One region of the Sphingopyxis sp. GW821-FHT12C06 genome, then DNA from elsewhere that is predicted to be linked to it. Evidence: predicted binding sites of a transcription regulator. Region 1 holds the regulator's gene; the other holds the start of a gene.
The links. The regulator LexA, encoded in region 1, represses DNA repair genes until DNA is damaged. The targets are predictions, from matches to a motif close to GTTCCNCNCTTGTTCT.
Positions count from the first base shown of each region.

Region 2: AC1RRJ_RS07375 (ATP-dependent helicase) is a predicted target of LexA. The motif match lies at 9,473-9,488, and genes of this name have one in related genera.

Region 1 is NZ_JBXAQR010000002.1:622,609-638,031, forward strand. Features, by position in the region: gene AC1RRJ_RS08355 (peptidylprolyl isomerase) at 1-667, shown strand, start outside; gene trpE (anthranilate synthase component I) at 676-2,193, shown strand; gene AC1RRJ_RS08365 (hypothetical protein) at 2,193-2,453, shown strand; gene AC1RRJ_RS08370 (anthranilate synthase component II) at 2,450-3,040, shown strand; gene AC1RRJ_RS08375 (YcxB family protein) at 3,037-3,570, shown strand; gene trpD (anthranilate phosphoribosyltransferase) at 3,567-4,565, shown strand; gene trpC (indole-3-glycerol phosphate synthase TrpC) at 4,562-5,347, shown strand; gene moaC (cyclic pyranopterin monophosphate synthase MoaC) at 5,554-6,027, shown strand; gene AC1RRJ_RS08395 (molybdopterin molybdotransferase MoeA) at 6,024-7,214, shown strand; gene lexA (transcriptional repressor LexA) at 7,281-7,973, shown strand; gene AC1RRJ_RS08405 (ComEC/Rec2 family competence protein) at 7,927-10,086, opposite strand; gene gltX (glutamate--tRNA ligase) at 10,158-11,612, shown strand; gene AC1RRJ_RS08415 (citrate synthase) at 11,650-12,936, shown strand; gene AC1RRJ_RS08420 (PAS domain-containing sensor histidine kinase) at 12,996-14,378, opposite strand; gene AC1RRJ_RS08425 (hypothetical protein) at 14,375-15,283, opposite strand; gene AC1RRJ_RS08430 (hypothetical protein) at 15,342-15,423, opposite strand, start outside.
Region 2 is NZ_JBXAQR010000002.1:401,066-416,488, forward strand. Features, by position in the region: gene accD (acetyl-CoA carboxylase, carboxyltransferase subunit beta) at 1-780, shown strand, start outside; gene AC1RRJ_RS07340 (bifunctional folylpolyglutamate synthase/dihydrofolate synthase) at 936-2,282, shown strand; gene AC1RRJ_RS07345 (AmpG family muropeptide MFS transporter) at 2,340-3,896, opposite strand; gene AC1RRJ_RS07350 (response regulator) at 4,039-4,476, opposite strand; gene AC1RRJ_RS07355 (pseudouridine synthase) at 4,632-5,483, shown strand; gene rsmD (16S rRNA (guanine(966)-N(2))-methyltransferase RsmD) at 5,489-6,031, shown strand; gene AC1RRJ_RS07365 (MFS transporter) at 6,138-7,409, opposite strand; gene AC1RRJ_RS07370 (sensor domain-containing diguanylate cyclase) at 7,565-9,370, shown strand; gene AC1RRJ_RS07375 (ATP-dependent helicase) at 9,492-11,804, shown strand; gene AC1RRJ_RS07380 (DUF819 family protein) at 11,821-12,948, opposite strand; gene AC1RRJ_RS07385 (SDR family NAD(P)-dependent oxidoreductase) at 12,980-13,699, opposite strand; gene AC1RRJ_RS07390 (phytoene desaturase family protein) at 13,884-15,423, shown strand, end outside.

The DNA.
Region 1 (15,423 bases):
GCCGGGTCAGCCGGGCTTTGCCCTGCCCCCCGAACTCGCTCCGATGGTCGCGCAGGCGTTCCAGTCCGATGGCGAAGGCGACGGCCATCTCGCAACGCTGGTCGAGAATGAAAAATTCGCCATCTACTCGGTCAAGACGATCGTCGCAGCGGCTCCGCCGCCCTTCGCCCAGATCCGCTCCAATCTGCTCGCCGAATGGCGCTTTGCCGAGGGGCAGAAGGTCGCCCGCGACAACGCGCGCGCCATCGTGAAAACGGTCGAAAGCGGCAAGAGCCTTGCCGACGCCGTGCGCGCCGCAGGCCCGAACATCGGCGGCGTCCAGCCAATCGGCGGCACCCGCGCCGAACTGGGCCAGAATGGCCAGCCCGTCCCGCCCGAACTCGCCCTTCTCTTCTCGATGGCGCAAGGCAGCGTGAAGACGCTGGAAATCCCGGGCAACCGCGGCTGGATGGTCATTGCCCTCGACGAAGTGCGACGCCCCGATCCCAAGAGCATCGAGGCCGGACGTGTTGCCGCGATCGCCCGCCCGCTCGCATCGGCCTTTGGCAACGAGCTGGTCGAACAGCTCGCGGGCGAGGCAAAGCGCCGCGCGAATGTGAAGATCAACAAGGATCTGGTCGAACAGCTGCGCCGCGAACTCACCGGCACCACACAAGCGGCCGAATAGACCCGGTCGTGACACTGGAAGGTAGAGCTGCCGCGCTCGAGGCGTTGGCACAGGGCCGCGGCGCGGTTGTCTGGCAGCGGCTGATCGCCGACATCGAAACCCCGGTTTCGGCGGCGCTCAAACTGATTCAGCCGGGGCGCGGCGACTGGGTGCTCGAATCGGTCGAAAGCGGCGAAACCCGCGGGCGCTACAGCCTGATCGGGCTCGACCCCGACCTGATGTTCGAAGTCACCGGCGACGCCGCGCGGATCAACCGCGACTGGCGCCGTGACCGCGAAGCCTTTGAGCCCGTCGCCGCTCCCGCACTTCAGGCGCTGCGCGACCTCGTCGCCGAATGCCGCTTCGACGTTCCCGAGGGTCTGCCCAAGGCGCTCGCGACGCTCGTCGGCTTCTTCGCCTATGAAACCATCGGCCTCGTCGAGCGCATCCCGCGCGCGCCGGGCACGGGGCTTGGCCTGCCCGACATGGTCTTCGTCCGCCCGACGACGATCCTCGTCTTCGATCGCCTCGCCGACGAACTCTTCCTGATCGCGCCGATCTGGCCCGACGCCAACGCACCGATCGACCGGATGATCGACGCGGCGCAGGACCGGCTCGAGGACATCGCCGCGCGCCTGTCGCGCGTCAGCGCCCATCCCGAGCGCGCCACGACCGATGCGCTGCCCGCCGACATCACGGCAAATCCCGCGACAACTCCCGAACGCTTCGCCGACATGGTCGCCACGGCGAAGGAATATATCGCCGCGGGCGATATTTTTCAGGTCGTCCTGTCGCAGCGTTTCTCGACCCCCTTCGACCTGCCGCCATTCGATCTGTATCGCGCGCTGCGGCGGATCAACCCTTCACCCTTCCTCTATTTCCTCGATCTGCCCGGCTTTGCGCTGATCGGCTCGTCACCCGAAATCCTCGTCCGCGTCCGCGACGGCGAAATCACCATCCGCCCGATCGCCGGCACCCGTCCGCGTGGGCGAACCAGCGCCGAGGATGTCCAGAACCGCGAATCCCTGCTCGCCGACCCCAAGGAACGCGCCGAGCATCTTATGCTGCTCGACCTCGGCCGCAACGACGTCGGCCGCGCGGCAATGGGCGGCACCGTGACCGTCACCGACAGCTATACCGTCGAATTTTACAGCCATGTCATGCACATCGTGTCGAACGTGATCGGCCGCATCGCCCCCGACAAGGATGCGATCGACGCCTTGTTCGCAGGCTTCCCGGCGGGAACGGTCAGCGGCGCCCCCAAGGTCCGCGCCTGCCAGATCATCGCCGAGCTGGAGGCCGACGCGCGCGGCGCCTATGCCGGCGGGGTCGGCTATTTCGCCCCCGACGGCAATATGGACAGCTGCATCGTGCTGCGCACCGCGATCGTCAAGGACGGCGAAATGCACGTCCAGGCGGGCGCCGGCATCGTCGCCGACAGCGAAGCCGCCTATGAACAGCGCGAGTGCGAGGCGAAAGCCGGCGCCCTCTTCGCCGCAGCGCGCGAAGCCGTGCGGCTTGCCGTCACCCCCGGTTATGGGCAGTGATGCAACAGCTCCCCATATCCGCCGAACAGATCCGCCGCGTCACTTTCTTCAAGCGCGACGAGGTGATCACCGACCTCATTTGCTGCGAAATTGCTTCCGATGACCGCCATTGGTTGTTCCATGAAGAGATGGACGGCTGGAAGCTGCTGCTGAACGAACTCGAAGTGCTTTCGAACTTTCGCATGGATTGGTATGCGGCGGCCAGCCAGCCTCCCTTCGCGCCTTCGCCCGTGATCGCTTACGACAGAATGACACCATGATCCTCGTCATCGACAATTACGACAGCTTCACCTTCAACCTCGTTCATTATCTGATCGAGCTGGGCGCCGAGGTGCGCGTCGAGCGCAACGACGCGCTGACCGCTGCCGAAGCGCTCGCGACCGGCGCCGACGCGATGCTGATCTCGCCCGGCCCCTGCACCCCGAACGAGGCAGGAATCAGCCTCGATCTCGTCGCCGCCTGCGCCGAAGCCGGGCGTCCGCTGCTCGGCGTTTGCCTCGGCCATCAGGCGATCGGCCAGCATTTCGGCGGCACCGTCCAGCGCGGCCATTTGATGCACGGCAAGACCTCGCCCGTCTGTCATGACGGCACCGGCCTCTTCACCGACCTCCCCTCGCCGCTCACCGCGACGCGCTATCACAGCCTCGAGGTCGTCGACATTCCCGCCTGCCTCGCGATCAACGCGACCAGCGATGACGGCGCGGTGATGGGCTTCCGCCACGTCGACCTCCCGATCCACAGTGTGCAATTCCACCCCGAAAGCATCGCCACCGAACATGGCCATGCGATGCTCGCCAACTTCCTCCGTATCGCAGGACTGCCGGTCAGCGCCCGGAAAGCGGCGTGAACGGACAGCTCGACCTTCAGGTCAGCGAAGCGGATCTGCTGACCGCCTATCGCGCCCATTACCCGCTTTTTCCCAAGAGCAAGGTCGCGCTTGGCGCGCTGATTGTCCTGCTTATGGCTGCCGGCCTCGCGCTTTGGGACAGCCCTCCCGACGCCCGCCATATCGCCATATTGGCGGGTGGCCTGCTATTCTCGCTGGTGTTCATGCTTGTTGCGATCCAGCTTGTCATGCGCCGCTGGTGGCTGCCGCGCTATACCAGACGCATCCATTCCCAGCAGGCGGACCTTCGCACATCCTGGGCGCTAAGCTGGGACGAAGACAGGCTGAGCATTGCCAATCCGGACAACAGCGGCAATGTCGCATGGGGCGATTTCCATCAATGGCTGCGCACCCGCGGCATGCTGCTGATCTATCGTTCGGAAGCGCTGTTCAACATCATTCCCTTGCACGACGCAGCGGCCGAACGCGCGGCCGATGCCATCACCGCCCTGCTTCAGCAAGCGGGTGTGCCCCAGAAGAGGTCTTCATGAGCCGTTTCGGCCCCTTTCCCGATCCGTCGAACCTGCTCGCCGATGACGAAGCCGCGGCGGCCTTCGCGACGATGCTCGACGGCGGAGCGAGCGACGAGCATATCGCCTTATTCCTCAGCGCGCTCTCCGATCGCGGCGAAACGATGGTCGAAATCGCCGCTGCAGCGCAGGCGATGCGCGACCGGCTGATCCCGATCAACGCCCCCGCGGGCGCGATCGACGTATGCGGCACCGGGGGCGACGGACATCATACGCTCAACGTTTCGACCGCCGTCGCCATCGTCGTCGCGGCATGCGAAGTTCCAGTCGCAAAGCACGGCAATCGTGCGGCTTCTTCCAAATCCGGCGCCGCCGACACCCTCGAAGTGCTTGGCCTCGACATGGAGCGCGCATCGCAGCTCGCCGAAGCCCAGCTCGCCGACCTCGGCATCTGCTTCCTCTTCGCCGCGCACCATCATCCGGCGATGAAGCGCATCATGCCGATCCGCAAGGCGCTCGGCCGCCGCACCATCTTCAACCTGATGGGCCCGCTTGCCAATCCGGCGCGTGTCACGCGTCAGCTGATCGGCATCGCGCGCCCCGCCTATGTCCCCGTCTATGCCGAAGCGCTGCACCGGCTCGGGACCGAACATTCGCGCGTGATTTCGGGCGACGAGGGCATCGACGAACTCTCGCTCGCGGGCGGCAACGAGGTTGCGGTCATCACCCCCGACGGTGTGCGGATGCAGCGCAGCCACGCCGCCGACGCCGGGCTTCCTACCCGCGCCATCGCCGAAATTCGCGGCGGCGACGCGGCCTATAACGCCAAAGCGCTCCGCGACCTTCTGCAGGGCGAAACCGGGGCCTATCGCGACGCCGTGCTCTATAACGCCGCCGAGGCGCTCGTTGTCGCGGGCACGGTCGACAATCTGGTCGCCGGAGTCGAAGAGGCCGCCGAGGCCATCGACAAGGGTCTCGCCAACGCGCTGCTCAATTGCTGGATCGCCTATAAATGAACAAGCTCACCCAAATCCTCGTCACCAAGGCCGAAGAAGTCGCCGAACGCCGCGCCTTGCGCTCGCTCGCACAGCTCGACGCCATCGACGCCGGCCCGGTGCGCGGCTTCGCCGCCGCCCTGCAGACCAGGATCGACGCGGGCGGCTTTGCCTTGATTGCTGAAATCAAGAAAGCTTCGCCATCCAAGGGATTGATAAGAGAAGATTTCAGCCCTGCAGACCACGCTCGTGCCTATGCTGCGGGCGGCGCTGCCTGCCTGTCGGTGCTCACCGATGCGCCATGGTTTCAGGGCCATGAGGATTTTCTGATCGCCGCGCGCGCCGCATGCGACCTGCCCGTCCTCCGCAAGGATTTCATGGTCGACCCGTGGCAGGTCGCCGAAGCCCGCGCGATCGGCGCCGACGCGATCCTGATCATCGTCGCCGCGCTCGAAGACGCCATGATGGCCGATATCGAGGCCGCCGCGATCGAACGCGGCATGGACGTCCTCGTCGAAGTCCATGACGAAGCCGAACTCGACCGCGCGCTGTCGCAGCTCAACTCGCGCCTGATCGGCGTCAACAACCGCGACCTGCGTAGCTTCGAAACCGACCTCGGCGTCACCGAACGGCTCGCCAAGCTCGTCCCGCCGGGCACGTTGCTCGTCGGCGAAAGCGGCATCGCGAACCACGCCGACTGCCAACGCCTCGCCCAAAGCGGCGTAAAAACCTTCCTCGTCGGCGAAAGCCTGATGCGTCAGGATGACGTCACGGCGGCAACCAGGGCGCTGCTAGAGGGCTGAAGCAGCAGCCGCGTCTGATTTTCCGCGTGGAATCGCACCGCCTGTGTCAGGCAAGATTCCGCTCCTCGTAAATCCGGCCGTTAACCTGCCTTGGCCCTGTCGAAGCCCCAGCGACGACGGGGAATGAAATGCCTTCTTCGGGGTTTTGCAGTGCACACGCCCTTCCCCCTTGCCTTTGCCCCCGCACATTGCTTCGCTCCACTGGCATGACAAACAGACCGACTCACCTCGACGAAAGCGGCGCCGCATCGATGGTCGATGTCGGCGCAAAAGCACCCACCCGGCGGCGCGCCGTCGCGGGCGGACGCATCACCATGTCGGCGGAGGCGCTGGAGGCGATCCGCAGCGGCAATGCACCGAAGGGCGATGTCCTCTCGACCGCGCGCATCGCGGGCATCATGGCGGCGAAGCGCACCGCCGACCTCATCCCGCTCTGTCACCCGATCGCGCTCTCCAATGTCGGCGTCGAGTTCGACTGGGAAGCGACCGGCATAGCGGTCCGCGCGACCGCCGCGACCACCGGCCCCACCGGGGTCGAGATGGAGGCGCTGACCGCGGCCTCCGTCGCGCTTCTCACCCTCTACGACATGGCCAAGGCGCTCGACCGCGCGATGATCCTCGGCGACATTCGCCTGCTCGAAAAGAGCGGCGGACGGTCGGGCGACTGGCGCGCCGAGTGAGTGACCTGCTGCCCGTCGCGGACGCGCAGGCGCGGCTCCTGGCGCTCTGTGATCCGCTGGCGTCAGAAAATATTGCCTTATCCGAAGTGCTTGACCGATATACTTCAGAAGATGTGAGAGCAAAACGTGACCAGCCAGCCGCGCCCTTGTCGGCGATGGATGGCTATGTGATCCGCTTCGCCGACCTGCCCGGCCCGTGGACCATCGTCGGCGACATCGCCGCCGGAACCACACCCCGGCGCACAATCGGTACACGCGAGGCCATGCGCATTTTCACCGGCGCCATGCTCCCCGCCGGTGCCGACACAATATTGATTCAGGAAGACGCCGTAACTGACGGAAACAAATTGATATTATCTGGAGAGAGCCCGGGCGAACCCGGCCGCCACGTCCGCGCACGCGCTACCGATTTCGCCAGCGGAACGCCACTGCTCGAGGCAGGAACACGCCTCACCCCCGGCGCCATCGCCGCCGCCGCAATGGGCGGTACAGGTGCGCTTTCGGTCGGCGGGCGACCGCGCGTCGCGATCCTGACCACCGGCGACGAACTTGTCCCGCCGGGCCGTCCGCTATCTCCCGGCCAGATTCCCGACAGCAATGGCGTCATGCTCGCTGCAATGCTCGCCGCCGAACCCGCACAGGTCAGCCTGCCGCTCCACGCCCGCGACGACCGGGGCCTTCTTTCCAACATTCTCAATGATCTGGCGCGCCATCATGACGTCATCGTCACTGTTGGCGGCGCCTCGGTCGGTGATCATGATCATGTCCGCGGTGCGCTCGAAGACACGGGCGGGAGCATCGATTTCTGGAAGATCGCGATGCGCCCCGGCAAGCCGCTGGTCGCGGGCACCATCGGCGATGCGATCCTGCTCGGTCTGCCCGGCAACCCCTCCTCGGCCTTCGTCACCGCGACGCTGTTCCTGCTCCCGCTCGTCCGCCACCTCGCTGGCGCGCGCGATCCGCTGCCGCCGGTCCATCAAGCCCCCCTCGCCGCGCCATTGGCTGCCGGGGATGGCCGCCGCGATTATCTACGCGCCCGACTCGACGCCGGGCGGCTCACTCCCTTCGCCGCGCAAGACAGCGGCCAGACTTTCCCGCTGATCGCCGCCAACGCGCTGATCCTCCGCGAAATCGGCGCGCCGCCGCGCAGCGCCGGGGATATGGCCGATTATATCGCCATCGCTTGACAAGTTCCGCTCTGTTCCACTATCGTTCTCCTTATGTCCGGTATTTGGCATCATGGAGAATGAACGATGTTGACGGCGAAGCAGCATGAACTGCTCCACTTCATCCAGGAACGGCTCGACACGAGTGGCATTTCGCCGTCGTTCGAGGAGATGAAGGAAGCGCTTGGTCTCAAGTCGAAATCCGGAATCCACAGACTTATCAGTGCATTGGAAGAACGCGGCTTCCTCCGCCGCCTCCCCAACCGCGCCCGCGCGCTCGAAGTGCTCAAGGTGCCGGAGGCCGCCAGGACGGCGAATACGCCTGTGCACAATGATCGCGACAATATCGTCCCGCTGCGCAAGCCGGCCCCCGCCCTGCGTCCGCTCGCCGCGAACGACATCATCGAAGTGCCGCTGCACGGCAAAATCGCCGCGGGCGTTCCGATCGAGGCGTTCGAGGATCACAACAATCTTGCGGTCCCCGCCGCGCTGCTCGGCGCGGGCGAGCATTATGCGCTCGAAGTCTCGGGGGACTCGATGGTCGAGGCCGGCATCTTCGATGGCGACTATGCGCTGATCCAGAAAGCCAGCACCGCGCGCGAGGGCGATATCGTCGTCGCGCTGGTCGATGGTCAGGACGCAACGCTCAAATATTTCCGCCGCGAAGGCCAGATGATCCGGCTCGACCCAGCGAACAGCGCCTATGAGCCCCAGCGCTACGCCGCCGATCGTGTCATCGTGCAGGGTCGGTTGTCGGGACTGCTTCGTCGTTACCACTGACCTGCGGCGGGCGGCGCCACGGATGTTCGTCGCCCGCGCGTAGCGTAGTGACGATGCGCGGGCCGTCACCAGTATAGATGGCAAGCCCGCCACTTTCGGCGAGGCTGTCGCGATCGACCGTCAACCAGCGCGCGACGCATTCGCGCGGCAACCAGCGGTCGCTGATCACGACATCGGCGGCGGCGCACGCCGCCGCCATATCGGCCCCCTCGATCCGGTCTCGGCCGCGCGAGACAAGGAAATGGCGCTGGTCGTCTCCTTCGCCCTGCCGCCAGCGGCAGAAGTCCGCGTTGCACTCGACGTGATTTAGGTCGGCCAGCGCAACGAGCGGAGCGTCGTGACCCGCAGCCTCCGCCATCGTATCGCGAACATAGTCGCCCGCACGGTCGCGAAGCAGCGCATAACCGCCCCCCGGCGCCGCGACTGCAATATGACGCCCGTCACTCGTCACCAGCACATCCGGCCGTGGCTGCACGAGCAAAGCCGCGATCCCCATCGCGAGCGGCGCGAAGCCCGCGCGGCGCCAGCGCGTCTGCCACAGCAACAGCCAAAGCCCGCCAAAAATCGCCAGGCCGAAGCCCCAGGCGGGAAAGCTCGGCAGCATCGCGACCGCCCCCGGAGCGGCGGCTACGCCGTGCGCAAGCGCGAGCAACAGATCCAGCGCCTGCCCTGTGACCCACCAGAAAGGCGCACCGAGCCCTACGCTGTCGAGCAGCAAGGCCAGCGCCTCGGCCGGCATGATGACGAAAGTGGTCAGCGGGATCGCGACAACATTGGCGAGCGCGCCGTAAAGTCCCGCTTTGTGGAAATGAAACAGCGCGATCGGCGCCAGCGCGACCTCAACCACCAGACCGGTGATCAGCAATCCGACAATGCCACGCCCCAGTCGAATGGCCCAAACTTCGGTGCGACGCGCAAGAAATGCCCGCATCGAACGGCTTTCGTGGAGCGCGATGATCGCGGTGACCGCCGCGAAGCTCAGCTGGAAACTCGGCCCCGCGAGCGACTCGGGGCGCCAGATCAGCACGATCAGCGCCCCTGCAGCGACGAGCCGCAAGGTCAGCGCCTCGCGCCCGAGCAGGAAGGCGAAAAGGACGAGCAGCGCGGCGATGAACGAGCGCAGCGTGGGCACCTCCGCACCCGCGAGCAATGTATAAGCCCCGCCCGCAATTGCCCCGGCAGCGGCGGCAAGCGGCAACACATAGCCCGCGAGCGCCAGCCGCCGATTCAGCGCCAGCAGCCGCATCGTCAACAACATCGCAAAGCCCACCGCGGCGGTCACATGCAGCCCGCTGATTGACAGAAGATGCGCAAGCCCGCTGCGCCGCATCGCCTCTTCATCGACCTCGGCGATCGCGCCGCGATCTCCGGTGACGAGCGCGGCGGCGATGCCGCCCGCCGATCCGTCGAGCTGGCCGTGGATATGCGCGCTGAGCCGCGCACGCAGCGGCGGCGCGCGTGCCCTTTGTCCCTCGACACGCGCAATCTCGCCAAGAATCGTCCCGACGGCGCCGATGCGATCGAACCACGCGCGCTGCGCAAAATCATAGCCGCCGGGCAAACTCGCGGCGGGTGGCGGCATCAGGCGCGCGCGAACGCCGATATCCTCACCGGGCATGATATCGCCCGCTCGCTCGCTATCCGCGGTAAGCCGCATGCGCGGCGGCAGGTCCGGCCGATCATGCGGCTGGACAATGAAACGCACCTGCCCACGCGCGGGCAAAGGCTCGACGCGCTCGACCGCCGCAGTAAATTCGGTTGTGATCGGCCGCGCGAGCACCGGCGCCGCAACCCACAGCGACCGCGCCCAGATCAACAATACTCCCGCTACCATCACGCCGCAGCCGATCGCAACCGCTCGCCCCATCCGGCTGTGCCAGCCGATCAGCAGGCCGCCGAGTGCGCCCGCAGCGAGCAACAACAGAAGCCCGATCCAATGCGCCTCAGCCGGAAGAATGAACCAGGCGGCAACCCCGGCACCGAGCGCAACGGGCAGCCAAAGCCCGATCCGCTCGCGTTCCGCCTCCAGCAGCGCTTCTATTGCGTCGGCCAGCCTGCGCCATCCCGCAACCCAGCGCGTACCAATGGGCGTTTGAAGCTGCCTTGTCGCCATGCTAGGGGCTCCCCCGACCCCCGTCCCCGCACCTGTATCCGGGGGCGACAGAGTGAGTGAAAGAGAACCTGGTGGCAACCGAAAATCAAGCAATTGCAGTCGAAGCGAACGGCGCCGATGTGGTGACGCGCTTTGCGCCCTCGCCGACCGGCTTCCTGCATATCGGCGGCGCCCGCACCGCGCTGTTCAACTGGCTGTTCGCGCGCCATCACGGCGGAAAATTCCTGCTCCGCATCGAGGACACCGATCGCGCGCGATCGACCGACGCGGCAATCGACGCAATTCTCGACGGGATGCGTTGGCTCGACCTCGACTGGGACGGCGAAACGGTGTTCCAGTTTGCACGCGCCGACCGCCATGCCGCCGTCGCCGATGAATTGCTGGCGAAGGGCGAAGCCTATCGCTGTTACCTGACGCAGGACGAACTCGCAGCGATGCGCGCCGAAGCACAGGAAAAACGCCTGCCTTTCCGCGTCCGCAGCCCGTGGCGCGACCGCAATGACGGTGACCCCGCCATCCCTCACGTCCTCCGCCTGCGCGCGCCGCAGGAAGGCGCGGTGACGATCAGCGACCGCGTTCAGGGCGATGTCACCGTCCAGAATGCCGAACTCGACGATTTCGTGCTGCTGCGCAGCGACCGCACCCCGACCTATATGCTCAGCGTCGTCGTTGACGATAACGACATGGGTGTGACGCATGTGATCCGCGGCGACGACCATCTGAACAACGCCTTCCGTCAGGTTGCGCTGCTGCGTTCGATGAACTGGCGCGAGCCCGTCTATGCGCATGTCCCGCTGATCCACGGCGCCGATGGCGCGAAGCTGTCGAAGCGCCATGGCGCGCTGGGCGTCGACGCCTATCGCGACGAAATGGGTTATTTGCCCGAAGCGGTGAACAATTATCTCCTCCGCCTCGGCTGGGGCCACGGCGACGACGAAATCATCAGCCGCGCGCAGGCGGTCGAATGGTTTGACCTTGGTCATGTCGGCCGCTCGCCGTCGCGCTTCGATTTCAAGAAGCTCGAAAATCTGAACGGCCATTATCTCCGCGAAGCCGATGACGCGCGCCTCGCCGCGCTGGTCGCTCCGATGACGGGCAAGCTGGTCGGCCGCGATCTGACCGCCGACGAGCAGACGTTGCTCACGAAAGCGATGGCGGCGCTGAAGCCGCGCGCCAAGACGCTCCACGAAATCGCCGATGGCGCGACCTTCCTGTTCGTGCCTGAACCGCTGACGTTCGACGAAAAGGCCGCGGCGGTGCTCAAAGACACCCCGGCTGGCATGCTGGCGTCGATCGCCGACCGCTTGCGCGCGCTGCCCGACTGGTCACAGGAATCGGTCGAGGCCGCCATTCGCGAAGAAAGCGAAGCCGCGGGTGTCGGACTCGGGAAACTGGCCCAGCCGCTGCGCGCCGCGCTGACCGGGCGGACAATATCGCCGGGAATTTTTGACGTACTCCTGCTGCTTGGCCGCGATACCAGCCTGGCGCGACTTGACGCAGCGCACAATTTTCCGGCAGGGGCGTAGCCGATCACCGTCTCAGCCCAATGAATAGGGGAAAGCCATGACCGACCAGACCGCGAAAATCACCCTGGGCGACAAGAATATCGAAAGCCCCGTGCTGTCCGGCACGGTCGGTCCGGATGTCGTGGATATCCGCAAATTCTACGCCCAGACCGGTGCCTTCACCTATGACCCGGGCTTCACGTCGACCGCGAGCTGCGAATCGCAGCTCACCTATATCGACGGCGACGAAGGCGTATTGCTTCACCGCGGCTATGCGATCGGCGACCTAGCCGAAAATTCCAGCTTCATGGAAACCTGCTACCTGCTGCTGAACGGCGAACTGCCGAACGCCGGTGAACTGACTTCGTTTGAAAACACAATCACGCGCCACACGATGCTGCACGAACAGCTCGCGACCTTCTATCGCGGCTTCCGCCGCGACGCGCACCCGATGGCGGTGATGTGCGGCGTCGTCGGCGCACTCAGCGCCTTCTACCCCGACTCGACCGAAATCCACGACCCGCGCCAGCGCATGATCGCCAGCCACCGGCTGATCGCGAAAATGCCGACGATCGCGGCGATGGCGTATAAATATTCGGTCGGCCAGCCCTTCGTCTATCCCGACAATTCGCTGAGCTACACCGGCAATTTCCTGCGCATGACCTTCGGCGTTCCCGCCGAGGAATATGTGGTCAATCCGGTCGTCGAGCGCGCGCTCGACCGTATTTTCATCCTCCACGCCGACCATGAGCAGAATGCGTCGACCTCGACCGTCCGCCTCGCGGGTTCGTCGGGCGCAAATCCCTTCGCATGCATAGCGGCGGGCATCGCCTGCCTGTGGGGCCCTGCGCATGGCGGCGCCAACGAAGCCGCGCTCAACATGCTGCGCGAAATCGGCACACCTGACCGCATCCCCGAATATATCGCCCGCGCGAAGGACAAGAATGATCCGTTCCGCCTGATGGGCTTTGGCCACCGCGTGTACAAAAACTACGATCCGCGCGCGACGGTGATGCAGAAGACCGTGCGCGAAGTCTTCGACGCACTGAAGGTCAGCGATCCCGTCTTCGAAGTCGCGCTGCAGCTCGAGGAAATGGCGCTCAACGATCCCTATTTCGTCGAGAAGAAGCTGTTCCCGAACGTCGATTTCTATTCAGGTGTCATCCTGTCGGCGATCGGTTTCCCGACGACGATGTTCACCGCGCTCTTCGCCCTCGCCCGCACCGTCGGCTGGGTCGCGCAGTGGAACGAAATGATTTCGGACCCCGCACAGAAGATCGGCCGTCCGCGCCAGCTCTACACCGGTCCGACGCATCGCCCGTACGTGCCGGTCGACAAGCGCTAAGCTTTCGATTTCAGACAGATTTCAAACGGCGGCGCAGGCAACTGCGCCGCCGTTTCGATTCAGACGTCGCGCGCCGGCAGGCTCAAGGTGAAGCGCGCGCCCTGTCCCGGCGCGCTGTTGACAGTCAGGTCACCATCCATCGCCCGCGCGAGGCGACGAGCGATATAGAGGCCAAGTCCCGATCCGCCGCTGTCCGTGCGGCCCAGCCGCTCGAATTTCTCGAACACGACCGCCTGTTGCCCGGAGTCGATCCCCTGACCCTGGTCGGCGACCGTCACCATCGCCCGGTTCCCCTCGCGATCGACACGTATCCAGATCAGCGAATTTTCTGGAGAATAGCGGATAGCATTCCCGAGCAGGTTGAGCAGAACCTGAAGTACGCGGCGGAATTCGCCGGTCGCGGGCATCTGGTCGTCGGTGCTCGGAGCATCGATGCGAATGCCCTTTTCCTCTGCCTTCATACCGAGCAGACCGACCGCTCGGCGCGCGAGGTCGCCAAGGTCGATTTCATCCTGCGCCGCCTTGAACCCCGGGCGTTCGATATTCTGGAGGTCAGCCAGGTCGTCGACCAGGCCGAGCAAATGGCGCCCGGCATGCGCGATATCACCCGCATAGCGCGCATAGTCGGCGCGGATCGGACCGTCGAACTGGCCGGAAATCGTCTCGGCCGTCGCGATGATGCGGCTGAGCGGCCCGCGCAGCGCGCCGTCGATCCTTCGTCCGAAAATCGGATCGGAAAGCGGCAGCGATCCGAAGGCCGGGTCGAGCGCCGCCTGCACTTGGGGCGGATGATCCGCCGCCGGCTCATCGGCGGGCGCGGCAATGCCACGAAAGCCGGTAAAGCGCCCCGTCGCATCGAATACAGCTTCGCCCGACAACGTCATCGACACCCGCGCGGTCTGTCCATCGGCGCGCACGCGTTGACTTTCGAACCGCATCTGCCGCGCCAGAGCACGCAGCACCGGAAAGCGGCCGTCCTCGTCGGGCTGCAGTTCGAACAATTCGGACAGCGAATGCCCTTCCCAGTCTTCAGGAATCGGTGGCGCGTCGGCTCCGGCACGTAATGCGACCATGCGCAATTGCTGATCGCATTCCCACGTCCAGCTTTGCGGCGTCATACTAGCCGCTACCATCGCCGGCATGAGCGGCTGAGCGACCGGACGCGTGCGCCAGTCGCTGATTTCGACGCTTGCGCCATCGGAATCGGGAATGATGCGGACGAGCGCATGAACGTCACTATGATCATCGGCCGCATAGAGCGGGCGATTGATGTCGGTTTGCAACCGCTGCGCCAGCGCGGCAAGCCGCGCCAGATGCGGCAGCGCCAGCGGCTTTCCGAGATCTGCGCCCGCGCGTTGTTGCAGGCGCAGCAAGGGTGCGTCGGCACCGATAAGCAAGCCCGCCCGGTCGATACGACCGTGGATGATGTGCTCGCTTCTCATTTTCCGTCACCTTGGCCCGCAACGGCCCGCGCCGACAGCATCGCAAGCGACGCCTCGAGCGGCGCCAGTGCGACCCGGTCGAGCCGCAACGGCCCGAGCAGCGACGGCAATGTAACGGCGCCCGCCGTCAGCAAGGCGAGCGCCATATCGCCATAGCTGCGGTGCCATGCGACGGCAGCCAGCGCGATCACCACTGGCCAGTCATGCCGGGTGATTGCGGTTGCAGCCGTGTCGGACAGCGCGCCGCGCGCCGCCAGCATATCATGATAGGCCTTGGCAGCGGCGTCGATGCCGCGCTCGTCCGCCTGCCGGTCCATTGCTGCCCGCACCGCATCGCCTAGCGCGGCGGCACGGCGATGGTCCTGACTGATCTGGCCGAGGCGCCACGCCGCAATGTCGTGAAGCAGCCCACGAAATATCAGGGGGTCGAGGTCGGCAACGCCCAGCGCCGGATGACCGAGCGCGTCGAAGCGGCGGCGGTCGGCAATTTGCAGCGCCAGATGGGCGCGATCGGTTGCTGACAAAGTTTCGCCGCAGGCCGGCTCTTCGTCGCTCACCCCGGCGGATTCGCGGGGAAGCATCTCGGGCGGGCCGCTCTGCTGCGCAGATTGTTCGCGCCAGCGATGTTCCTCGGCGCGCGCAAAGCAAGCTGCGGCAAAGCGTTCGGGACCAGGTAAGCCGCCGACCAGCCAATCGCGCCAGAGCACCTCCGCATCGATCGCCGAATCGAGCCGCGCCGCTACATCGGCGACGAGCCGGCGTGTGATGCCCAGCGAAAGCGCGCGCTGTTCTTCGGTCAGGCGCCCGGCTGCGGGCGCCGCCAGATAATCGGCAAGCTCGCGCAGGCGCGCCGAGAGCGTCGGCGACGGCAGGTCGATGCCGGGCAAGGAGGAGAATTCAGCCATGCGCATCCGCCAATAACAGCATGACGTTAATAGGCGCTAAACCTTGAAGTGCTTTGTTTTACCGTGGTTCCGGCCGCCGCGCGAGGCGCAGCCACAGCAGGATTTGCAACAGCGCGAGCAATGGCAGGATCGCAAACATC
Region 2 (15,423 bases), 220 kb from region 1:
CACAAATGCCGCCAGTGTCAGCAGATGGTGTTCGTCAAGGAATGGGAAGATAATCTCAACGTCTGCCCGCGCTGCGAACATCATGACCGCATCGGTGCGACCGAGCGTTTCGCACAGCTGTTCGACGGCGGCATCCACGAACTGATCGCGGCGCCTGCCGCGCCCGAAGATCCGCTGAAGTTCCGCGACACCAAAAAATATGTCGACCGCATCAAGGCCGCGCGCACCGCGACCGGCGATCGCGACGCCTATCAGAACGGATTTGGCCGCATTTCGGGCCAGCCGGTCGTGATCGGCGTTCAGGATTTTGCCTTCATGGGCGGATCGATGGGCGTCGCCGTCGGCGAAGCCTTTGTCGCCGGGGTTGAACAGGCGATCAAACGCGGCACCCCCTATATCGCGATCACCGCTGCCGGCGGCGCGCGCATGCAGGAAGGCACACTGTCGCTGATGCAGATGCCGCGCGCGACCGTCGCGCTCGCGCGCCTGCGTCGCGCCGGCCTGCCCTATATCGTGCTGCTGACCGATCCCACGACCGGCGGCGTCACCGCCAGCTATGCGATGCTCGGCGACGTGCAGATCAGCGAACCCAAGGCGCTGATCGGCTTCGCGGGCCAGCGCGTGATCGAGAACACGATCCGCGAGAAACTGCCCGAAGGCTTCCAGCGCGCCGAATATCTGCTCGATCACGGGATGATCGACATGGTCGTCGCGCGCAAGGATCTGCCCGAAACGCTCGGCCGCCTCATCGGGTATCTCGCACCTGAAAAGGCTGCCTGACCAACGTCGCAACGAAGCGTCAGCTCTCTATTCTTGTCACCCCGGACTTGATCCGGGGTCCATGCAGCCTGTGCGGCAAATGGATGCCGGATCAAGTCCGGCATGACGAAAACGAGGGAGCCTGACGACAACTTCACGATCAAGGCTCGATATAAATGCCCGACCACGCTCACAGCACCGACCCCGCGGTCCAGACCCAGCTCGATCGCCTCGCCGCGCTCTCGCCGGGCCGCGACATTCTCGGCCTCGAACGCATCGCCGACATCTGCGAGCGCCTCGGCAACCCGCAAAACCAGCTCCCGCGCATCTTCCACGTCGCAGGCACCAACGGCAAAGGCTCGACCTGCGCCTATCTGCGCGCGATCCTCGAAGCGAGCGGGCGCACCGTCCATTGCTACACCAGCCCGCACCTCGTCCGCTTCAACGAACGCATCCGCCTCGCCGGAACACTGATCGACGATGCGCTGCTCGCTACGCTGCTCGAAGAAGTGCTCGACGCGGCTGCCGACCTGCACGCCAGCTTCTTCGAAGTTACCACCGCCGCCGCCTTGCTCGCCTTCGCGCGCATCCCGGCGGACGATGTCATCATCGAGGTTGGCCTCGGCGGCCGTCTCGACGCGACCAACATCATCCCCGCCCCGGCAGTCTGCGGCATCGCCTCGCTCGGCATCGATCATGAGGCCTTCCTGCTCGCGCCCGAGGCCGGAACCCCTGACGACCCCGCCGTCCGCATCGCGTGGGAAAAGGCCGGGATCATCAAGCCCGGCACCCGCGTCGCGACGCTCGCCTACCCCGCACCGCTGACCCAAATCATCGCCGAACGCGCCGCCGAAGCAGGCGTCACGCTTTTTTCAGAAGGCACCGACTGGTCGGTCGAACCCGAAACCGACGGTTTCCGCTGGACCTCAAACCTCGGCGATGTCGCCGAAACGCTCAGCCCGCGCATGACCGGCGCGTATCAGGCGCGCAACGCCGGGCTCGCGATCGCGATGCTCCACCTCGCCGAGCCGCGCCCCTCGGGCGCCGCCATCGCACGCGGCGCCGCCGATGCCTTCTGGCCGGGGCGGATGCAGCTGCTTTGCAACGGACCGCTCACGACGCGCATGCCCGACGGTCATAATATCTGGGTCGACGGCGGCCATAATCTCGACGCTGCGCATCAACTCGCCGCGCTGATCGGGCAGACCCTCGCCCGCCGCGAGCCGATCGACCTCGTCCTCGGCATGCTCGCCAACAAGGACGCCGCAGGCTTTCTGCGGGCACTCACGCCGCATATTGGCAAGCTCGTCGCCGTCCCGATCCCCGGCCACGAACACCACACCCCCGCCGATCTCGCCCAGATCGCCCGCGACGCCGGCATCGCGCATGTCTCGGCGCAGGACGATCTGCCCTCGGCCATCCGCGCGCTCTCGACCGACAGCCCGGCGCGCAACATCCTGATCGGCGGCTCGCTCTATCTCGTCGGGCAAGCACTTGAACTCAACGAGGAATGGCCCGCCTGAATCCGCCCCATCACTTTGCGACAGCGAGGATCAAAACGCTTCGCAAGCTTGCTTTTCCTATGCCGTCTCGGGCGCCTTGCCCTTCCACGCCAGCAGCATGCCGGCAACAAAAGCGGCAAGCGACACGGCGAGAATATGTCCCCCAAGGTCGAGTTGCTGATACAGCAGCACGCCGACGAGGCCGGCGACGATTGCCCCGAAACCGACGATGCGCCACGCACCGACCGGCTGCTTGAGCTCCTGCGCATCAACCACTTTGGTCTGACGGACACCTTCCACCACATAGCCCTTGTGCCACAACATCCAGAGCAGCAGCATCCCGGGGATCGCCGCCGCGACCGTGAAGCCCCAGAAGCCCACCCAACCGAGCTTTTCGGCCACGATCCCGGCAGGCCCGGCCATGAAGGTCCGTCCGACCCCGGCAAAGGACGACAGCAGCGCGAATTGCGTCGCGGTATAGGCGATGTTCGACAGGCCCGAGAGATAGGTGGCGAAGACCGTCAGACCGATGCCGCTGGTCAGATTCTCGGTCACGATCGCCGCAACCAGCATCCAGTAACTGTTGCCCGTGGCCGCCAGGATCATGAACATGACATTCGAAAACATCATCATCAGGCCCGAAATCAGCAACGCCCGGCCCATGCCGAGCCACAACAGAAAAGGTGCGCCCAGCGCCGACCCGACGATCAGCGCGCCAAAGCCCCACAGCTTGTTCGCCGAAATATAGTCGAGATCGGGAAAGCCCAGATCGACGATCATCGGCCCCAGCATCGTCTGCCCCATCGCGTCGCCGACCTTATAGACGAGGACGAAGCCAAGGATCAGGAACGCGCCGTGCCGCGTCAGGAATTCGCGGAACGGGTTGACGACCGCTTCGGTCAGCCATTGCCCCGCCTTCATGCCCCCGGCATGCTCGAACCGGTCGACGAATTTCCCCGGCCCCGCCCAAAGCGCACCGATGATCGCCGGAACGATACAAAAGGCGGTCAGGCCATAGGCCGTCGCCCACCCCAGCCCCAACCCTTCGTTCGATGCAAAATAGATCGTGCCGGCGCCGGCAATCAGATTGCCTGTGCGATATCCGAACTGGTTGGTCGCGGTGCCGTGCGCAAATTCGTCTTCTTCCAGTATCTCGATGCGATAGGCGTCGATGACGATGTCCTGCGTCGCGGACAAAAAGGCGGTGATCAGGGCCCAGACCGCAAACAGGCCGATGTCGCCGGGCTGCGGATTGCTCGCGCCCAACTGCCAGATCGCGACGAATAACAGCGCCTGGATGAAGAACAGCCAGCCGCGCCTTTGTCCGAACGTCTTGGTCAAAAACGGCAGTGGCAGCTTGTCGACCAGCGGCGCCCACAGGAATTTCAGCGTATAGGGAATGCCCAGCGCGACTGCGAAACCGATCGTCGCGGTATCGATCCCGACCTTGGCAAGCCAGAAGGTCATGGTCGCGATCAGGAGCGTCAGCGGAAAACCGCTCGATATGCCGAGCAGGAAGGTGATCATCGGGTTTTTGCGCAAATAGGGGCGGAACGCCGGAACCGACAGCGCGACGATCATCAACCCGCCCAGGATCGCAACGAAAATGATAAACCGACTCAGATCAACTGACATACCGTCGCTCCCCGCGCAGCCGCTTCGCGGATGCGATTGTTCCGAAGAATGGGCCTAAAGCCTTGGGGACAAATTGGAAGCGGGGAATTGAGGCCCGGCGATCCCGGTCTTCGGTTCGTCGCGGTCCGGTACGCGTTGCGGCTCAGGCGGCCTTCGGCTGCCAATAGGTCTGGAGCCCGCTCACCTTGCGCGGCGCCTTGTTCTTGCACAGCATCGTTTCGATCGCATGCACCGCGCCCAGCAGCGCCGAGGCGCTGTGTGGCTTGTTCAGGCATGCGAGCGCGATGTCGCTCGCATCATCGGGGCATTGGCCGGTCACGAGCAGCACCACGATGCCACGATCGCGCGCCAGCCGCGCCACATCGCGTCCGCTCATATGCCCCGCCAGATTGAGGTCGAGGACGATGGCGTCGAGTTGCTGGCTCGCGAGAATGCCGACCGCCGCCTCGCCCGAATCGACCGTCGCGACAACGTCATATCCGCCATGTTTCAGCGTCCGCTCATTGTCGAACGCGACCAGCGGATCATCTTCAATGATCAGCAGCCGCTTGATGCACGACGGGCGGGACGCGAAGAGCATTATGTACTCCCTTTAACGGCCCCATGCCGCGCTCCGGGCCTTCCTGCAAGATTGCTTCTGCTTGCCATCGACGAAGCGACATATTTCCGGCTATGAGCGTGATCACAAAGCCACAGTTTCGTGGCCATAATCACAAGAAAGCCGCGTCTGTACCGATGACGACCCGTCGCCCTCCCCGTTCCGCTCCCGATCGCGACGCTCCGCGCGACGCCCCCCGTGGCCGCCGCGCCGCCCGCGCCGACTCGCCCGCGCGCAAACCCAAGCCCGACGAGGGCGAACGCGAAGAGGAAGGTCCACAGCGCATCGCAAAGCTGCTCGCGCGCGCCGGTGTCGGCTCGCGCCGCGATGTCGAACGGATGGTCGAGGAAGGCCGCATCGCGCTCAACGGCCAGATCATCGTGCACCCCGCGCCGCTGTTGACGTCGCTCGAAGGCCTGACCGTCGACGGCGACCCGGTCGCCAAGCCCGTCTCGACGCGCCTCTATCGCTTTCACAAGCCCGCCGGCTGCATCACTGCCGCGCGCGATCCCAAGGGCCGCAAGACGATCTATGATCTTCTGCCCAAGGGCCTGCCGCGCCTGATGCCCGTCGGCCGCCTCGACTATAATACCGAGGGGCTGCTGCTCATGACCAACGACGGAGAGTTCAAGCGCCAGCTCGAACTTCCCGCCAGCGGGGTCGAGCGCACGTACCGCGCCCGCGCCTTTGGTGACATCAGCCAGACCCAGCTCGAGGAACTCTCGATGGGGATCGAGATTGACGGCGTGCGCTATGGCAAGATCGACGCCAACCTCGAACGCCGCACCGGGCGCAACCAGTGGGTCGAAATGACGCTGACCGAAGGCAAGAACCGCGAAGTGCGCAAGGTGCTCGAACATTTCGGGCTCCAGGTCAGTCGCCTGATCCGTACCCGCTACGGCGTATTCGAACTCGACGGCCTGCCGATGGGCGCGGTCGATGTCGTGCCGCGCGACGAGTTGTTCAAATTCCGCCGGCATCTCGGCTGATGGCGATGCGGGTTATTTCGGGTGAATGGCGCGGCCGCAAGCTGGTCGCGCCCAAGGGCGATACGACGCGTCCGACCGCCGACCGCACGCGCGAGACCCTGTTCTCGATGCTGACGAGCCGCCTCGGCAGCTTCGAAGGGCTGGTCGTTGCCGATCTGTTCGCAGGCTCGGGGGCGCTCGGGATCGAGGCACTGTCGCGCGGCGCCGCGCAATGCCTCTTCGCCGAACAGGATCGCGACGCGCTGGACATATTGCGCAAGAATCTGGGCTCGCTCGAGGCAACCCCGCGCGCGGATGTCCGCGCGTCATCGGTGCTCTCGCTCGGTCCGGCGAAACGCACTTACGACCTGCTGATGCTCGACCCGCCCTATGGCACCGGTGCCGCCAGCGTCGCGCTCGACAAGCTGAACCGCCTCGGCTGGATCGGCCCCGACAGCTGGCTCTCGGTCGAAACCGCGCATGATGAGGTCATCGACGTCGCGGGCTTCGCGATCGACGCCGAACGCAAGGTCGGCAAGGCCAAGCTGACGTTGCTGCGGGTCGAATAACCCTCACGTCTCAAATTTTGTCATCCCCGCGAATGCGGGGACCCAGACTAGGCAACGCAAGGCCTCACTGGGCCCTCGCTTTCGCGGGGATGACAATGAAAAGTGGCTAAGCTCTGGCGGCCTGCCGCTTTACCATCGTCAGCCCGACCCAGCTCAGCACCCCGGCGAGCGCCAGATACAGCCCGACCACCGCGGTCCCGCCCCGATCGCTCAGCGCCTGCGCGATGATCGGCGCCATCGCGCCGCCCAATATGCCGCCAAGGTTGAACGCCATCGACGCCCCGGTATAGCGCACGCGCACCGGGAACAAATCGGTCAGCCACACGCCGAGCGGACCATAGACCAGGCCCATCACGAACAGCGCGCTCGCCAGCCCCAGCCCGACGATCCACCATGACCCCGACGCCAGCGTCGGTCCGAACATAAAGCCGATCAGTATCGTCGCGCCGCACCCCCAGGTCAGTACGCGCTGCGCGCTCATGGCGTCGCTGGCATAGCCCGCAACGATGATTCCGACCGCCATGAACAGGATCGCACCAAGCTGGATCAGCAGGAACTGCTCTTTGGGATAACCCAGCACCGTCGTCCCGTGCGCCAGCGCAAACGAGGTCGCAAGATAGAAGATCGCAAAGCAGGCGACGACCGCGAAGGTCCCCGCGAGCGTCACCAGCACATGGTTGCGAAGCAATTCACCGATCGGAATCCCGGCGGGCGGCCCCTTCTCCATCGCCTCGGCAAAATCCGGCGTCTCGCTGATCTTCAAACGCACCCATAACCCCAGCCCGACGAGCACCGCCGACAGCAGAAAGGGAATCCGCCAGCCCCACGCGGCAAAATCGGCATCGCTAAGCGTCAGCCCAAGAATCAGGAACAGGCCGTTTGCGGCAATAAACCCGACCGGCGCGCCGAGTTGCGGGAACATTCCGAACCGTCCGCGCCATCCCGGCGGCGCATTCTCAACCGCAAGCAACGCCGCGCCGCCCCATTCGCCGCCCAGCCCGAACCCCTGACCGAAGCGCAACAGGCATAGCAGCAATGGCGCCACCCACCCGACCATCGCATAGGTGGGCAGGAAGGCGATTAGCAGTGTTGACGCCCCCATCAGCATCAGCGACGCAACCAAAGTCGACTTCCGTCCGATGCGGTCGCCATAATGGCCGAACACGATCGCCCCGACGGGCCGCGCGAAAAAGGCGAGGCCGAAGCTCATGAAGCTGAGCATCAGCTGCGCCGACGGCGATTCCGAAGGAAAGAACAAAGGCCCGAACACCAGCGCCGCCGCGGTACCGTAAATGTAGAAATCGTAAAATTCGACCGCAGTGCCGACAAGACTCGCGGTCAGGACGCGGCGATGCGCGCGATAGGGTGCCAGATCCATGGGCGATGCCTCTCCGCTTCTATTATCGGCGCCGCTTTGAACGCCTTCCCGTGCTCCATCAAGCGGAATAGGCGCCTGATGGAGGGGGACGCCTCACAACCCCGTCGAAACCGGGGTTAACCTCTTGCCAATTATCGGCTAGCTAGAACCCGACGATGCGTTTGGCTACAATCACCAACTGGGCTTACGGGGCAACCGTCGTGCTGACGATCGTGTCGAGCACGACCATGATCTTCGCGTCCAACGCCCAGGAGCATGAACGCGCAGCGGTTGAGCAGCGCTACGAACTCGATCAGGCAACCTCCGAACTGGGGATCGACATTTACGCGCTGAGCGACCGGGCGCGGCAATATGTCAACACCGGCGACCCGACCTATCTCGCCGCTTATCGCAGCGAGGCCGCGGCGCTCAAGACCGTCGAGGACCGCATCCGGCATATCGGCGACGCTGGCGCCATTCCGGGCGAACTCGGCGCGTTGAAAAAGGCGATCAGCCTTGCAGACCTGCTCCACGACGAGCAGGAGACCGCTCTTGCGGCTTACGAAAAGGGTGATGCTGGCGCGGCACGCCAGTTGCTGTTCGGCGCCGAATATGAACGCCAGCTCGACCGCGCCGAAATCGAGGTCCAGCGTTTTCAGGATCAGCTCGACGGCCGGATAGCGACACAAATTGGCAACGCGACCGATCTCGCCCGTTTGTGGAAGAGTATTTCTGAGATCGTCCTCGGCATGACCGCGCTGCTCGTCCTCTGCGTACTCTATTTCGTGTTCAAACAGCGCGTGCTTCACCCCGTGGTCAAGCTCAGCGATGTGGTCAACCGCCTCGCGGTACAGGATTTTGCCGCCGAGCCGCCCGAGGTCAGCCATATCGACGAGATCGGCGACATGGCGCAGGCGATACGCATTTTCCGCGAAAACGGCCTTGAACGCCAACGGCTCGAGGCCGAACGCGACGCCGACCGGATGATGCGCGACCTTCTGTCGCGGATGACGCAGCGCATGCAGGGGTGCGATACCCTCCACGACCTGAAAGAGGTCGTCCAGCGCTTCGTCCCCGAGATTGCGCCGCAACTGCCGGGGCGGCTCTATCTGCTCGACCGGCAGCGCAACGTTGTGGTCGAGGCGTGCAGCTGGCTCGACCCGGCCCGGTCGGGAACCCAGTTCTCGGCCGTTTCCTGCTGGGCGTTGCGCCGCGGTCTCCGCCATCGTCCGGCGGGCGGCCATGTCGATGTGCCGTGCGATCACATCGAGCGCGAGACCGGACAGCCGGTGGATACGCTGTGCCTGCCGCTCACCGCACAACGCGAGACGCTGGGCCTGCTGTATTTCGAGATGCCGGACGCCGACATGGTGCGCACCGCGGTGCCCGAAATCTATTTCGACATGCTGGCGGAAAATATCGGGCTGGCGATCGCCAATCTGCAACTGCGCGACACGCTGCGTGAGATGGCAATGGCCGATTCGCTGACCGGTCTCGCCAACCGCAGGCAGCTCGGCCACATCCTCGAAACCCAAATCGCGCAGGCCGAACGCCTCGGCGAACCGCTTGGGTGCCTGATGATCGATGTCGATCATTTCAAGCGCTTCAACGACGAACATGGTCATGAGGCCGGCGATGCGGTCTTGCGCGGGGTTGGACATGTACTCGCCCATGTCACGCGCGAATCCGGCCTCGCTTTTCGCTATGGCGGTGAGGAGTTCCTGATCCTGCTCCCGACCCTCTCGCCGGTGCAGGCAGAAGAGCGCGCGCAGGACATCCGTACCCGTATCTCTGCGCTCCGGCTCGGGCATGGCGACCGCGACCTCGAATCCATCACAGTTTCGATTGGCGCGGCGGTTGCACCGGACCATTGCAGCTTTGACCGGCTCGTCCGGACGGCGGACGCCGCACTGCTGCGCGCCAAGACCCTCGGCCGCGATCGCGTGGAAGTGGCGAAGACCCGGGATTCCCAGGCAGCTTAGGAAGAGGCGCGCGCAGCAACGGGCTCCCGCTTGTGCGGGGAGGAGAAAGCGAAGGGTGAGATGACGACCATCCCCCTCACCCCACTGGACAGCCCCGCCGCTGTTCCCTAATCGTTCGCGCGTGAACAGCCTCCCCACCTCGCCGCCTGATCTGCCTCCCCCCGGTCCCTCGGACCCGCCCTATCTGCAAGGCCTCAACGGGCCGCAGCGGCAGGCGGTGCTCACCACCGAAGGCCCGGTGCTGATGCTCGCGGGCGCCGGCACCGGCAAGACCGCGGCGCTCACTGCGCGGCTTGCGCATATCATGGCGACGCGACGCGCCTGGCCGTCCGAAATCCTTGCCGTGACCTTCACCAACAAGGCGGCGCGCGAGATGCGCGAGCGCATCGGCCGCATGGTCGGTGACGTCGTCGAAGGGATGCCCTGGCTTGGCACCTTCCACAGCATTTGCGCCAAGATGCTACGCCGCCACGCCGAACTGGTCGGGTTGCAAAGCAATTTCGCCATCCTCGACACCGACGACCAGCTCCGCGTCCTCAAACAGCTGATCCAGGCCGAAGGGCTCGACGAGAAGCGCTGGCCCGCGCGCCAGCTCGCCGGGCTGATCGACAAATGGAAAAACCGCGGCCTCGTGCCCGCCGACCTCGATGCCGGCGACAAGGAAGCCTATGCCGACGGCAAGGGCCAGCATTTCTACGCGCTCTATCAGGCGCGGCTGAAGACGCTCAACGCCTGCGATTTCGGCGACCTGCTGCTCCACATGCTGGTGATCCTCAAAAATCACCGCGACGTGCTGGAGCAATATCAGGAACGCTTCAAATATATCCTCGTCGACGAATATCAGGACACCAACGCCAGCCAGTATCTCTGGCTGCGCCTGCTCGCCCAGCAGCGCAAGAATATCTGCTGCGTCGGCGATGACGACCAGTCGATCTATTCCTGGCGTGGCGCCGAGGTCGCGAACATATTGCGCTTTGAAAAGGACTTCCCTGGCGCGACGGTGATCCGCCTCGAACAAAATTACCGCTCGACCCCGCAGATCCTCGCCGCCGCCTCGGCATTGATCGCGCAGAACAGCGGCCGTCTCGGCAAGACGCTGTGGACCGACCTCGAACCGGGCGACAAATTGCGCGTCGTCGGCGTGTGGGACGGGCCAGAGGAAGCGCGGCGGATCGGCGAAGAGCTCGAAAGCCTCCAGCGTCAGCGCACCTCGCTCGACCGCGCCGCAATCCTCGTCCGCGCGCAGTTTCAGACACGCGAGTTCGAGGACCGCTTTATCGCGATCGGAATGCCATACCGCATCGTCGGTGGTTTCCGCTTCTACGAACGCGCCGAAATCCGCGACGCGCTTGCCTATCTTCGCCTCGTCAACTCGGCCGCCGACGATCTCGCCTTCGAACGCATCGTCAACACGCCGAAGCGCGGCCTCGGCGACAAGGCGCTCCAGCGCATCCACCAATATGCGCGCCACGAACAGGCGTCATTGCTCCACGCCGCCGCGCGCCTCATCGAAACCGACGAGCTGACCCCGCAGGCCCGCCGCCAGCTCGCGAATTTCGTCGCGCAGGTGCGTGGCTGGCAGACCAAGGCGAACCAGCTCTCGCATCCCGAACTGACCCAGCTGATCCTCGACGAGTCGGGCTATACCGCGATGCTCCAGGCCGATCGCAGCGTCGAGGCCGCGGGGCGCCTCGAAAATCTCTCCGAACTCGTCCGCGCGATGGAGGAATATGAAACGCTCGAGGAATTCCTCGAACATGTCAGCCTCGTGATGGACCGCGACCAGAACGACACGACCGAAACCGTCACCATCATGACGATCCACGCCGCCAAAGGGCTGGAGTTCGATCATGTCTTCCTGGCCGGCTGGGAGGATGGCGTCTTCCCGTCGCAGCGCTCGATGGACGAAGGCGGCACCGCCAGCCTCGAGGAAGAACGTCGCCTCGCCTATGTCGCGATCACCCGCGCCCGCCAGCGCGCGACCATCTATCACGCCGCGAACCGCCGCATTTACGGCCAGTGGATGAGCAGCATCCCCAGCCGCTTCATCGGCGAAATTCCGCCCGAACATGTCGACAGCGAAAACAGCTTTGGCGGCGGCGCCAGCATGTGGCGCGCTAACTGGTCGGCGCAAAGTGATCCCTTCGCGCAAGTTGCCGAGCGTAACGCGACCCGCACGATGACACGCGGCCCGGCGTGGCAGCGCGCGGCGGTCAAATCCTCAACCGTCACCCGCGCTCCCGCCCCGACCGAAGGCGGCCGTGCCGCCTCGATCGGCGCCAAGGCACGAAGCGACATCGCGGTCGGGATGCGCGTGTTCCACGAGAAGTTCGGTTACGGCGCGGTCACCGACATCGATGGCAACAAGCTCGAAGTCGAGTTCGAACAGGCCGGGTCCAAGCGCGTTCTCGACAGCTTCATCAAGCTCGCCTGAGGCGCGGGCCTGTCGGTCAGCTCAACAGCTGGAACACCGCGACGCCAAAGAAATTGGCGATCGCCTTGCCGAGCATGCCCGTTGCGATTGCCGGGGTGACCAGCGACTTCCAGCCCTTCGACGTTGCAATCCCCGCCGCAGCAGCGGCGCCGACGATATTCGCTCCCGAACCGATGATCGCCTCGGCAAGGTCGGACTTGAGCAGGCGCGCGGCCACCAGCACGATCGCGACATGGACGAGGATGATGATCATTCCGAAGACGAAATAGACCGGCGCCGACGTCACGAACGCCGTCATGTCGGTGGTCGCGCCGATCATCGCGAAGAAAATATACATGATGAACATGCCCAGATCGAAATCGCCCTTCAGCGCGCGCATCGGACCCGGGAAGATATTCGCGATGGCAACGCCGATCAGGGTGACGATGAACAGGCTGTAGTGGCCAAAGCCGGTCGCATTGGCGATCCAGGTGCTGACCCAGCAGATCGCGGCGCTGAGCGCGAGCGCGAAGCTGATGTGGACGAGGTCGAGTGCGGGCCGAACCTCCTCGGTCGTCGCGGTCGCTTCGGTCTGCGCATCGCAGATGGCCGAAGGAAGCGGACGCCGCACCCACCCGATATTGGGCAGCGAGACGAGGATCATCAGCCCGATAATGCTGACCGGCGCGCTGGCGCTGACCGCGACAGCGAACACGTCGGGCGGCAAATTGGTAATCTCGGCCATCGCGACCATGTCGGTCATCCCGCCGATCCAGGCGGCGGCATAGGTCGCGGCGATGTGCGGGCCATATTGGCCAAGGTCGATCAGGCTGTTGGCGATGACAGCGCCGACGCACACACCGACAGCGCCGATGAAAAACAGCGGCAACACCCGACCGCTTTCGCCCAGAATGCGGGTGAAGGTCGCCTTGAACAGCAGCAGCGGAATGGCAATCGGCATGATTACCCCGCCGATAAAATCATAGGCGGGCGCCTGATGCGGAATCAGCCCAAAGTTGGACAGCAAGACCCCGCCGCCCAGCACCCAGACGACTGCCGGGATCTTCGAGGCGATCCGGTTCCGTTCGCTCCACAGGCCGATACAGACCAGTGCCAGCAGAACGGTCAACAGTGCTGCATGATTATCCGATGCGATCAACGCCATATCGCCTCACCCTTGTCCCAATATTGTCGGTTTATTCGCCCAGTCGCGGCTGCCAGTCGCTGCCCGTGACCTGACGCACCATCGCCTCGGACCGTTCGCCGCGATCGGCGCCCAGTGCCTCAAAGACTCGGACGGCGTCGACGCCGATCGGATTGCGGAAGGGCGCGTCGCCGCGCAAGATCGTATCGGCGATCTCCTGCGCGGCGATTTCGGGGGCGAGACCATCGGTCACCCCGGCAAATTCGGTTGCGACCCGTCCGGGTTCGAAAACCAGCACACGAATGCCCAGCGGCGCGAGTTCGGCGGCGAGGCTTTGGCTCAGGCCTTCGAGTGCGAATTTGCTGGCGGCATAAGCACCGTCGTCGGGCAATCCGACGAGGCCGGACAGTGAGGAGATCATGGCGATCGTCCCGCCGCGACGCATATGCGGCACCGCCGCCTTGGTCAGGCGCCAGGCGCCGAGCAGGTTAATGTCGAGCGTTTCCTTGAACGTATCCTGATCGAGCGACGCGACCGCGCCGGCAAGGTGGACGCCCGCATTGTTGATCAAAATATCGATGCCGCCATCAGCCGCGACGACCTGACGAACCGCCTCTTCGCAGCTGGGGATCGACCGGACGTTCAGTTCGACATCCTTCGGACCTGCGAGGTCGCGCGTGCCCGAAAACACCGAAGCGCCGCTGTCCCTGAAGGCGCCGGCCAGCGCCAAACCCAGTCCGCGCGATGCACCACTGATCAATACCGTCGACATCCAGGCCCTTTCCTTGAAGGCGGTCTCTTGCCGCCGCATCCGCCACTTTCATAGGGCGGCACGTCGAAAACTTCGGATGACAATTGCTAATCGCCCCCGTGAGTGAGCCTAATTTTTCAGGCCACCATCGCTGCCCTACCGTCGAGGCGACCCCAACAGGGACCAAAACGGATGAGGCAATAAGATGGCGGAAACGGAATTTGACGTTGTGATCGCAGGCGGCGGCGTGAATGGCCTGGCCTGTGCCGCGACGCTGGCGCGCAAGGGACTGCATGTGTGCGTCGTCGAGCGCAACCCGTGGGTCGGCGGCGGCGCAGTGACGCGCGAAGTGACCCTGCCCGGTTTCAAGCACGATCTTTACGGATCGTCGCACGTCTGGATCCAGTGTAATCCCGATTTTCAGGAAATCCGCCCCGAGCTGGAAAAAATGGGGCTCAAATATATCGAGCCCACCGACCATATCACCGGCCATCCCGACAAGAACGGCGGCCCCGGCATCGTCATTTATAAGTCGATCGAAAAGACCTGCGCCTCGATCGCCGCCTATTCGCAGGCCGACGCCGACCGCTATCGCGGCGTCTATGCCGATTTCGAACAGGTCCGCGAAGGCTTCATCAAGGCCTTCTTCTCTCCCCCCGCCGCCCCGTCGGCGCTCGCCAGCGCGCTCGAGACGAGCGAGGCCGGCCTTCGCCGCCTGCGCGAATTCTCGATGTCGGCGCGCGCGTGGGTCGAAGCGAATTTCGAGAATGATTTCGTCAAGGCAGTCATGCTCAACTGGGCGCTCGCGCCGCAGATCCTTCCCGATCAGGAAGGCGCCGGCCAGTCCTTCTACATCATGATCCCCGCGATCCATTATTATGGTCAGGCGATCCCCGAAGGCGGCAGCGCCGAGCTGCCGAACGCGATGGCGCGCTATATCAAGTCCAAGGGCGGCACCGTGCTCCGCGAAGCGCCGATCGCCGAAATCCTGATCGAGAATGAGCGCGCTGCCGGCGTCCGGCTCGAAGATGGCCGCGTTATCCGCTCGCGGCGTGCGGTGGTGTCGGCGCTCGAACCCAAGCAGACCTTCCTGAAATTTGTCGGTGAAGAGCATCTCGAACCCGGTTTCGCCAAGATGGTTCGCGGCTTTTCCTTCGGCAAGATCAGCATCTGCCGCGCGCAGCTTGCGCTGTCGGAAGCGCCCGAGTTTCTCAACGGCGTCGATATGAGCGCCGCGCCCTTCCACCGGATCGTCGATTCGATGGAGCAGATGATCAATTTCTACGCCGAACTCGCGACCGGCAAGCCGCCCAGCGACCCCTTCCTCTGGTCCGCCTGCTGGACCAAGCTCGATCCGACGCGCGCGCCCGAAGGCAAGCATACGCTGATCGTCGACACCTATGTCTCCAACTGGCTCGCCGATGGGCAGACGTGGGACGATATTGGCGAGGATTATGCCCGCAATGTGCTGATCCCCAAGCTTCAGCAATATGCGCCCAACATCAACGAAAAGACGATCTTGGGCATGCACGTCCAGCATCGCCACACGCTGGAGGACGCCAACCCCAGTTTCGTCGATGGCACGACCAACGGCGGCGAACGCATCGCGGCGCAGCTCGGTTCGTTCCGCCCCTTCCCCGGCTACGCCCATTATCGGGCGCCGGTTCGCGACCTCTACATGACCGGCCCGCACTGCCACCCCGGTGGCGGCATCTCGGCCGCCGGCACGATCACGGCCCGCGTGA